DNA from 3 places in the Arthrobacter sp. 05L44 genome. Region 3 is predicted to be linked to each of the others. Evidence: riboswitches for the same ligand, from Rfam matches in the RefSeq annotation. Region 3 holds a riboswitch; each other region holds the start of a gene.

Region 1 (3,265 bases), on a different contig from region 3:
GACGGCTTCTTCGAGGGACCGGACGGCGACATTGGCTGGCACATGGTCGATGACGAACTCCACGGCTACTTTAACGACCAGCTAAGCACCATGGGGGCGTTCCTGGATGGCCGGGTCACCTACCAGCTGATGGCCGACTACTGGCCGACGGCGGACCAGGACCCGGACAGCTCACCGCGGGAGGTCGAGTTTGCCCGGATCTGGCGTGACATGCCGAAAATCGTCTACTCCCGGACCCTCCGGGAAGCCGGCTGGAACACCACGGTGGTGCGCGACGTCGTTGCGGAGGAGGTGCTGGCGCTCAAGGCCGAGCCCGGCGGGGACCTGGCGCTCGGCGGCGCGGAACTTGCAGACACTTTCCGCCGGCACGGACTGATCGACGAGTACTGGATCTTTGTCCATCCCGTCCTGCTGGGCCGGGGTAAGCCGTTGTTCAAGCCTGCGGAGGGCAGGACGGCAATGGCCCTCGCTGAAACCCGCAGGTTCGGCAACGGCGTGGTCCTGCTGCGGTACGGCAGCTAGGCGTTCAAAACACCAAAAGGCCGGCGGCCGGGTGCCCGAGGGCAACCGGCCGCCGGCCTTGGAAAGAGGCCTTGCGCGGTAATTAGGCGCCGGCGCGGACGAACGTCACGCTGCCGGTGGCGGTGAGCCACGACAGGGGGTGCTTGATGGTCTGGTTGCTGCCGTTCATGCCACCACTGATGGCCTGGCCGTCGCCGGCGTAGATGGCCACGTGGCCGGACTGGACGATCATGTCGCCAGGCTGCGGGGTGCTGACAACCTTGCCGTAGTTCATGAACTGCTGCGGACCAAGGTCGCCCACCGGGATGCCGGCTGCGCCCAGGGCCTTTTCGACCATGGCGGTGCAGTCCTGGGTGATACCGATCTGGCTGTAGGCGGCCGAGAGCATCGCGGCGTTGACTCCGCCGGCTGCCGGGGCAGGTGCGACTGCAGCCTTTGCCTGGACCGTGATCTGGGGTGCGGCCGGAGCCTGGGCAACCACAGGGGCGGGGACGGCGGCGGGAGCCGGTGCCGCAGCCACGGGCTTCGGCTGTTCGATGACGGGTGCCGGCGTGGTGGCGACTGCCGGGCGGTCGAAGCTGATGCGCACGGCGGAGTCCGCCGAGACGGGCGCCGAAACCTTGCTGCCGACGTCCACGGAGGATGCCGGGGCGGCGTCACGCTCGGCCGGTGCGGTGGCGGCGTTGGCGGCCATGCCGCTGGTGAGGACCAGGCCGGAGGCTGCGAAGATCACCGCGGCCTGGCGGCCGATGGTGCCGGACTTGACCGAGAATGCTGAACCCCGCCCGGCGGTTGCGTCGGAGCGATGGCGCGCAGAAGTAATGCTTGAAGACATGAATGTTGCCTCTCCCAATGCCTGCGAGGTGAGCTGTCGGATTCGGATGGGAGGCACCCGGCCGCGGGCCCGTCTGAAACGGACGCTGTGCGGCTTCACCCCAAGACCCGCTAAGAGCGCAGGTCGAAAGTGGTTTCCCCGTCTCTGCCAGATGGTTGCATTCGGATCCCGGGCCGCGGCAGAGTTAGGCAATCGGCTCGGGAGCGCCCGTATCGGATACAAACAGGCACCCATCAACGGTAACGACTCCGCGCCGGATTGTCACATTCAGGTAACGGGACCGTGTTGTGGCGGCAAAATTTCCCTACGTCCGGGTGCCCCGCCGCGCATAGGATGAAGGCATCCAGCGTTCCCGGAGCGGAGGCCCGAACATGACCAGTCCCTGTGTGGCAATCTGCCAGCTGAGCGACCAGCCCCGGGAGGATTTTGATGTCAACACCGAATTGCTGGTCCTGGAAGGAACCGAGATCCATGTCGGCACCTGGGACGCCGAGCCGCGTGACGGGGGCTTCGATGTGCACGTCCTGAACGACCGGGTGGACGCGCTGGGGTTTATGGTGGTCACGGACTGGCAGTTCCTGGACGGGAAAGCCTACGCCGTGGTGGAGCGCCGGCCCGGCACGTAACCGCTCTTCGCCTTTTCCGTACCGCCCGTTTCGACTGCTTCCCGGACCAGCCCGGCGTCGTCCGCGGTCCCCGTCCGGGCCAGCCCCGCCTGCCGCTGCCAGCGGTCCCAGTCGCCGTCCCCGGCCCGGAGCCCGCGGAGCGGGGCCAGCAGGGCGGCCCGCCGCAGCCAATCGTCCGGATCCTGCAGCCAGCGGCCCAGCACGGCCTCCGCGCGGGAACGGTTCTGGCCGGCGAGGCCTGCGGTGAGCGGCCCGACGACGTCGGTCGCCAGCGGATCGGCCAGCTCGCGCAGGCGCGCGGTCCGCAGGAAACCTTCGATCCGGGTCAGGTCCGAGTTATCCAGCACCGGAAGGCGGGACTGGAGCAGGACGACGGCGGCGAACCGGCGCTCGAAGACGGGCGCCTCCCACAGTTCCGAGCAGAGGGCGGTGATGTCGTCATGGCTTAGGTTCCGGTACCGCCGCAGTGCGTCCCGGACCGTTCCCCGGATGGCCCCGACGGATGAACCGTAGCTTGCCAGCCCGGTCCCGAAACGGGCCCGGGCCTCCTCCGCCCGCTGCCACGAGCCCTCCCGCTGCAGGGCCGAGTCAATGAATTCACCGGCCTCGCTCATGGGTCCATTCTGTCGTGCCGCCGCCGGGGTGTGCCGCCGCTGCGGTGCGCCGCGCGGCGGCCGTGGCCCGTCTCAGCCGGTGACCAGCCTGGTTGTCCGGTTCCAGGTCAGCCGGCCCCGCTGGAAGTCCGAGGCCCGGCCGACGGTGACCGCGTACTCATCCGTGGTGGGGTACCCGAGCCGTCCGCTTTCCCTGCCCAGGGCAGTCCAGCGGCCGCGGATCGCGCCCAGGACAAAGTGGGCGCCTGTCTTCGCGGTCCAGTAGATGGACGATCCGGACGAGCCGGCGAAGTGGTTGTAGCGTCCCAGCCCGTCCGGGGTGCGGGTCTCGTCCTGCGTCGGATAACCGAGCGGGCCGCGCTCCCGGCCCATCGCCGTCCACTTGGCCCGGATGACCCCCACAATGTAGTGCGCCCCGGTGGCGGGTGACCAGTAGATCGAGGCCCCGCCCGAGCCGGAGAAGTGGCCGTACCGGCCGATCGTGTCCGGGGTGGTCAGCTGGTCAGTGGTCGGGAACCCGAGGATTCCGGCGGCCCCGCCCATGGCCTTGTAGCGGGCGTAGATGGCGCCGCCCACCCAGTGCGCCCCGGTGGCCTGGGACCAGCAGATGACGCCCTTGACGTAGTCCTGGCACTTTCCTGCCCCGACCGGGTACTCCAGGGTCAGCG
Region 2 (3,265 bases), on a different contig from region 3:
GTCCCTTAATCGCCTATAGTTGATGACTAGCACCGATACACAAGCGTTATCTGATCCGGAGCCGAGCTCTGCCAGCGGATCAGTAGGCGATTCACCTTTCTGGCAGAGGCGGGGGAACCACTAACGGCTGCTGAACCAGCAGCCTTGGGGTGAAGTCCGCTAGCGGCAAGCGCTTTCGCAGGAATGTCCCTGGACACCCCTGCGCCTGAATGCTTGCACCGGCGGACCGGGTCTTTGAACTCTCTGACCCGAATCCGACAGCTAACTTCGCAGGCTTTCCAGAGAGGAACCTTCTTGACCATCCAGACCGTCAGGGGCCGCCGTCGTGCGACCGGTCCCGCTCCGGAGCCGCGCCCGGCCGCCGTCGTACACGACGAGCGCCCGCGCGATGCGCGCCGCGACGAACGCCGCGGCAGGCGCAGCCCGTTCCGGCAGGTGACCGACTTTGCCGCCGTCAGCGGCGTCGGGCAGAAGGCGGGCATTGCCCTGGCTGCCACCGGTCTGGTGCTCACCGTTGCCGTGCCGGCCACCGGCCCCGCGATGGCCACCGACACGGCCCGGTCCGGCTCCGTTTCCGCCGCGGCACAGCCGGAAGTCAAGGCCGCAGCGGCCGCGATCAACTTCAACCGCACCGCCGTGACCACCAAGGGCGATCCGGACAGCAAGCTCAAGCAGCTGCTCAGCGCACAGTCGGCCGGCTCCATCACCCGGGCAGCGTCGGCAGGCAGCCTGGGCGCGCCGCTGGACGTGATGGTCACCGCTTCACCCTTCGGCTACCGCATCAGCCCCATCACCGGGGCCGTCGGCGAGTTCCACCGCGGCCAGGACTATGTCGCCCAGTGCGGCACGGCCGTGCACGCCGCTGCGAGCGGCACCGTTACCTTTTCCGGTTGGCACCCCTACGGGGGCGGCAACCGCATCGTGATCGACCATGGCAATGGCCTGGAGACCACGTACAACCACTTGTCGTCATCCAACGTCCACGTAGGCCAGCAGGTCTCACGCGGAGATGTCGTGGCGATGAGCGGGACCACCGGCGCCTCCACCGGCTGCCACCTCCACTTCGAGGTGATGGTTAATGGGGAAGTCGTTGACCCGCTGGGCTGGCTTTAGCCAACCCGAGGGACCACTCGCATTTCTGTGACACGCCGTGATCTGAATGTGACATTGAGTCCCAACTGCTGTACCGTATGAAGCACGCCAACTTCTCCGAAGTTGGCGCTCTTGAGTGGATTGCCTAACTCTGCCACCGCTCAAGGTCCGTTCGCATCACATCGTCTGGCAGGGGCGGGGGAACCAATTTTGGTCTTCGCAAGAAGACCTAGGGGTTAAGTCGCAAAGCTTCCCAGGAAGCAGCGCGGCCGGGTGACTCCCATCCGAATCCGACAGCTCACCTCGTAGGCATTGGGAGAGGCTACTTTCGTGTCTTCACGCCACAATGCTGCGCGTTCTCGCGCCAGCGAGGCTCAGATGAGCCCGCTGAACTCCATGCTCCGCGCTGCCCTTGCCGGCGCCCGGACTGGATCAGTAAACGCAGTTCCCGCTTTTGGCGCGTCTTCGCAGTACACCCTTCGCTAAGAAACCCGTTTCGGGGCGATCCGGCGTACCCCCAAGATGCCGGAGCGTCCTCAGTCCCGCCTGTCAAGCGCGCGGACACAAGGATCACGAAAGAGAGAACTAAATGACTACTCGTGCAAACATTGCACGCCACCGCGCGGAGGTCACCAAGACCAACTCGCTGGCTGTCATTGCTAAGGCCGTCGGCGACAACGCCGGTGGTATGGGTCGCCAGGCCGCGGTTATCGCTGCTGCCTCCGGCCTGGTACTGACCAGCGGTATCGCAGCCAACGCTGCCGAGACCAACGTTCAGCGCGAATCGACCTCCGCTTCCGCCACGGAAGTACAGTCCAACGCACCGGCCACCATCTCTGCGGCCTCCAGCATCGCCATCTCCTACGAGAAGCCGGCAGTCACCACCGCACCGGCTCCCGTTGTTGAGGAAGCCAAGCCGGTTGTCAACGTGCAGGAAGCCGGAACCACCACCGGTACCGGCACTGGCACCGCGGTCACCGCATCGCTGGACGCGAAGGCACCGGCCGCCGTCAGCGGCATGGGCGCCTCGATCGCCGCCGCTGCCTACGCACAGATCGGTGTGTCCCAGGACTGCACCATGCTGGTGACCAACGCACTGGCCGCAGTGGGCGTCCACTACCACGGCTGGCCGGCTGGCTACCTCTCCCTGGGCCGCACCGTGAGCGCCGCTGAGGCTCAGCCGGGCGACCTCGCCTACTACCAGAACGGCGGCATGGGCATGGCCCACATCGCTGTTTACGTCGGCAACGGCATGGCCGTTCACGGCGGCTGGAACGGCGGAACCACCGCGCTGTACAGCGTCAACGTCGGCTCCGGCCCGGTCTTCATCCGCGTCGGCGGCTAGGACTTACCCCGGCCTACGGCCACAGCATTTCAAAGGACCCCTGCCCGGCGGCAGGGGTCCTTTGCCATGTACGGCGCCGGCCCCACCGCCGTCGGGGGAGACCCGCTCCGGACGCGGCGCGATAGATCCGCGACGAATAAATTCGGTGATCCGGGCGATCCGTGTTTACTCTTGTGGTGTCGATCCATAGCCCGACCATGCACAGGGCAGCCGGCCCTCGTGCCCCTGGCGGGTGCGGCCGTGAAGAGGTATGCGGATGCGCACTCTCGTTCTGAATGCTGGATATGAACCGCTGGCGGTAGTCACCTTCCGCCGGGCGCTGGTCCTTGTGCTAACAGGGAAGGCCAGTGTGGTGGCCGAGGGGGATGATCCCGTAGTGGGCCCGCAAGAGATCCTCGGGCGCCCGTCGGTCATCCTGCTCAACCGCTACATCCGCCCCCGCTACAACACCCTCACCGCCGTCAGCCGGCGGGGCGTCCTCCGCCGTGACGGCCACCGCTGCGCCTACTGCTCCAAGGCCGCCCACACCATTGACCACGTGCAGCCCAAGTCCCGCGGCGGGGCCGACTCGTGGGAGAACCTTGTGGCCGCGTGCCTGCGCTGCAACAATGCCAAGGGCGACCACACCCCCGCCGAAATGGGCTGGAAGCTCGGATTTGTGCCGGGTCCGCCCAGGGGCACGATCTGGCAGATCAAAGAGCTGGAGAAGCCAGCCCCGGCCTGGGATCCGTTCCTGCTCCCCGAAAAGGCGCACTAAGTCCCGCGCCCGGCAGCGCTCCGGCGCACGGGCGGCTAGGCTGGGCGGGTGGAATTCGACGCCGTAATTCT
Region 3 (3,265 bases):
CGGCGACCGCCTGTACGGGATCGCGGTCTAGGCTTCCGTCCGCCGGTATTCGTTCGCGGGTGCCGGCGTCGGGGGTTCCGGCGAAACGTGTCCCGGGCTAGCCTGTGCCCATGGACTGGAAACTTGAACTTGTTATGGTGCCGGTGTCCGACGTGGACCGGGCCAAGGATTTCTACGTCAACAAGGTGGGCTTCAACGCCGACTACGACGAGCGCCCCTCGGAAGGCATCCGGTTTGTCCAGCTGACTCCGCCGGGCTCCGGGTGTTCGATTGCGATCGGCGAGGGCCTCATAGATGCCCCGCCCGGCACTGCGCCCAGCCTCCAGCTGGTGGTCAGCGATATCCAGGCCGCGCACCGGCAGCTGAAGGACAACGGTGTGGACGTCAGCGACGTCGACGTCCAGGACTGGGGGCACTTCCTGTACTTCGCCGACCCGGACGGCAACAAATGGGCCGTGCAGTACATCCCCGGCCGCACGAACGGCTAGCGGGGCTCGCACCCGGCCGCGGGGCTCGCGGGCCGCGGCCGGCGACAAATGACGGCAGACGAGGGCGAGGCCCAGGATCCAGTGGATCCGGGGCCTCGCCTGAGCTTTATGTGCGGCAGGGCCGCGGGGTGTTTCTTAGTACCAGTTGTTCGCGTAGTGGAAGTTCAGGGCACCGCACGGCGAACCGTAGCGTTCCTGGACGTACTGCAGGCCCCAGTTGATCTGGGTCTTGTAGTTGGTCAGGTAGTCGGCGCCGGCGCTGGCCATCTTCTCGGCCGGCAGCGACTGCACCACACCGTAGGCGCCGCTGCTGGCGTTGGTGGCGGTGGTCTTCCAGTCCGATTCCCGGGTCCAGAGCTTCATCAGGCACTGCATCTCGCTCGGCGCCCAGCCGTGGGCGGGCAGCTGGGACGCGGCGTAGGCCTGGGCGCCTGCGGGGTCGTCGACTGCCACCGGCTTAGTGGGAGCGGGCGCCGGGGCGGCAGCCGGTTTCGGAGCCGCTGCGGCGGGAGCCTTGGCGGGCTTGACCGTGGAGGCCTGGGCCTCGACACTCATGGCCGTGGGCGACGGTGTGCTGGTGCTTCCGACGCGTTCGAAGTCCAGGGTCTCCAGCGAAGCCTTCGAGTCCTTGGCCGCCTCAGTGGTGTGGGCGGACGTACCGGAAGCCTGCCCCGCGGCGCCGGCCCCCAGCAGGACGGCGAATGCGGTGGCAACGACGGCGGCACGCTTGCCGTTGGAGCGGGTGCCGACCCGCGACAGGGCCGACGAACGCTTGGACGGCTCGGCCCGGTGACGCGCGGTGTCGGCGTCGGATGTGCGTTTAGCGCCCTCGGGGCGCGTTTGTACCTTGAATTCAGTCATGTTCGCCTCTCAACGCCTACGGAGTTAGCTGTCGGGTTCGGATGCAATATCCGGCCGCACGGATAATCGACGTGCGGCTTAACCCCTTGGGTGCATGGATGCAGAATGCCCGGGAACACTGGGTCCCCCGCCTCTGCCTGGTCCATCGGAATCCGGGAAGCGGCAGAGCATGGCGTCAATCCGGATATGCGGCCAGATCGATTGCCGCACTCTAAAACGGTACTGTACTTTCATTCAGAAGTCACATTTTGGTAACGGAGATCACGAGCTGCAGCGTGGCGTCTTGCCGCAGACCTGGTCTGTGCTGAGGCCGTCTCCGTCGCCGCCATCGGCCCCGTTTCGACGGTTCCGCGCCCACTCGACGCTTATGAACGTCGAGTCGGCAAGGAACCGTCGAAATGGCGGGGTGCGTCGGCGGCGGCTACCCCGCCAGCAGGTACACCTCGGTCCCACCGACACTCTGGGCCGTGAAGTTGGCCGCGACCCACGAGGCGATCCGGGCGGCGTCGTCCGAGCCCGTTTCGCCCTGCATCATGGTCCCGGCGATGAAGTAGTGGATCTTCCCGGCGGCCACGTACTGCTGGAACTGTTCAAGCGTCGGGGCCGGGTCCGTCCCGTTGAATCCGCCCACGGCCATCACGGGCAGCTGCGTGGCCAGCTGGTAGCCGGCAGCGTTGTTGGAGCCGACGACGGCGGCCGCCCAGGTGAAGGTGCCGGCGTCAGCCTTGAGCAGGGTGACGAGGGCGTCCGACGGCGTGCTGGCGCCGAGTAGACCTCCCATCCCGCCACCCCTGCCGCCGCCCGGACCGCCAAACCCGCCTGCACCGCCAAATGCCGGCACCATTCCGGGTGCGCCGCGGCCGGACACCGCGGGGCCGGCAGAGACGATCGCGCCGCTATGGGCTGTGGCCGCGGTGGATACCGAGTACGCCAGCGGACCGGAGAGGGCAACGGCAACTGCGAGGGACGCCGTCGTGCGCGTTAGGAGCGAAAGCGAGCCGGGGCCGGTGCGGGGACCCGTGCCTCCAAGCCCCGTCGCCCGCGCTCCACCGGACCCCAGAACGCCCCGTGCCCCGGCGAACAGCACCAGGGCCGCGGCCGCGAGGGCGCCCAGCAGGACCACCCAGCGCAACCACGGCAGGAACGCCGGCGTGCGGCCGAGGAGGGCGGTGGCCATGAATCCGGCTGCGGCGAGGGCGCCGGCCAGCACAAAGGCGGCCACCGGCTGCTCCCGCCGCTGCCACAGGAGAACCCCGCCCAGCCCGGCCAGTCCGGCGATCCCCGGAGCCAGCGCCACCATGTAATACGGGTGGATAATGCCGGCCATCAGGCTGAAGGTCAGGCCGGTGACCAGGACCCACGAGCCCCAGATGATCACGGAGGTCCGGACGGCGTCGGTCCGCGGGGCCCGCCGCCCCAGCCAGAACAACCCGGCGCCGAGCAACAGCACCGAGGGGATCAGCCACGCAATCTGGCCGCCGAACTCAGTGTTGAACAGCCGGAACAGGCCCGGGGTGCCCCAGCCGTTGCCGCCGCCCACACTCCCGGTCTCGTTCCCGCTGAGCCTGCCCAGGCCGTTATAGCCAAGGGTGAGCTCCAGGATGGAATTGTTCTGTGACCCGCCGATATACGGCCGGTCCGGCGCCGGGATGACCTCGACGGCGACCAGCCACCACCCCGCCGCGGCGGCCATTGCACCGCCGGCGGCGAGGAGATGAAGGACGCGCCTGCCGATTCCGGCCGGTGCCGCGAGCAGGTACGCCAGGGCGAACCCGGGAACCACCAGCAGCACCTGAAGCTGCTTGGTCAGGAACCCGAAGCCCAGCAGCACCCCGGCGAACAGTAGCCACCGCAGACGCGCGTCCTGGATGGAGCGCAGCACGGCGTAGGCGGCCGCCGTCATGAGGAGCACCAGC

What was found. Region 3 has a riboswitch for cyclic di-AMP ahead of AC1DHY_RS14480 (aggregation-promoting factor C-terminal-like domain-containing protein). Riboswitches for the same ligand answer to the same signal wherever they lie in the genome.
Region 1: it holds a riboswitch for cyclic di-AMP, as region 3 does, so the genes downstream of both, AC1DHY_RS06115 (NlpC/P60 family protein) here and AC1DHY_RS14480 (aggregation-promoting factor C-terminal-like domain-containing protein) in region 3, are expected to answer to the same signal.
Region 2: it holds a riboswitch for cyclic di-AMP, as region 3 does, so the genes downstream of both, AC1DHY_RS11010 (NlpC/P60 family protein) here and AC1DHY_RS14480 (aggregation-promoting factor C-terminal-like domain-containing protein) in region 3, are expected to answer to the same signal.

The regions. Positions count from the first base shown of each region.
Region 1 is NZ_JBFTNS010000002.1:182,384-185,648, reverse strand. It holds gene AC1DHY_RS06120 (dihydrofolate reductase family protein) at 1-522, shown strand, start outside; gene AC1DHY_RS06115 (NlpC/P60 family protein) at 605-1,357, opposite strand; cyclic di-AMP (ydaO/yuaA leader) riboswitch at 1,362-1,527, opposite strand; gene AC1DHY_RS06110 (hypothetical protein) at 1,729-1,983, shown strand; gene AC1DHY_RS06105 (DNA alkylation repair protein) at 1,950-2,597, opposite strand; gene AC1DHY_RS06100 (Ig-like domain-containing protein) at 2,670-3,265, opposite strand, start outside.
Region 2 is NZ_JBFTNS010000004.1:159,524-162,788, reverse strand. It holds cyclic di-AMP (ydaO/yuaA leader) riboswitch at 75-291, shown strand; gene AC1DHY_RS11015 (M23 family metallopeptidase) at 295-1,113, shown strand; cyclic di-AMP (ydaO/yuaA leader) riboswitch at 1,241-1,418, shown strand; gene AC1DHY_RS11010 (NlpC/P60 family protein) at 1,682-2,437, shown strand; gene AC1DHY_RS11005 (HNH endonuclease) at 2,694-3,194, shown strand; gene mobA (molybdenum cofactor guanylyltransferase) at 3,243-3,265, shown strand, end outside.
Region 3 is NZ_JBFTNS010000009.1:49,641-52,905, forward strand. It holds gene upp (uracil phosphoribosyltransferase) at 1-31, shown strand, start outside; gene AC1DHY_RS14475 (VOC family protein) at 111-488, shown strand; gene AC1DHY_RS14480 (aggregation-promoting factor C-terminal-like domain-containing protein) at 624-1,349, opposite strand; cyclic di-AMP (ydaO/yuaA leader) riboswitch at 1,348-1,517, opposite strand; gene AC1DHY_RS14485 (ArnT family glycosyltransferase) at 1,771-3,265, opposite strand, start outside.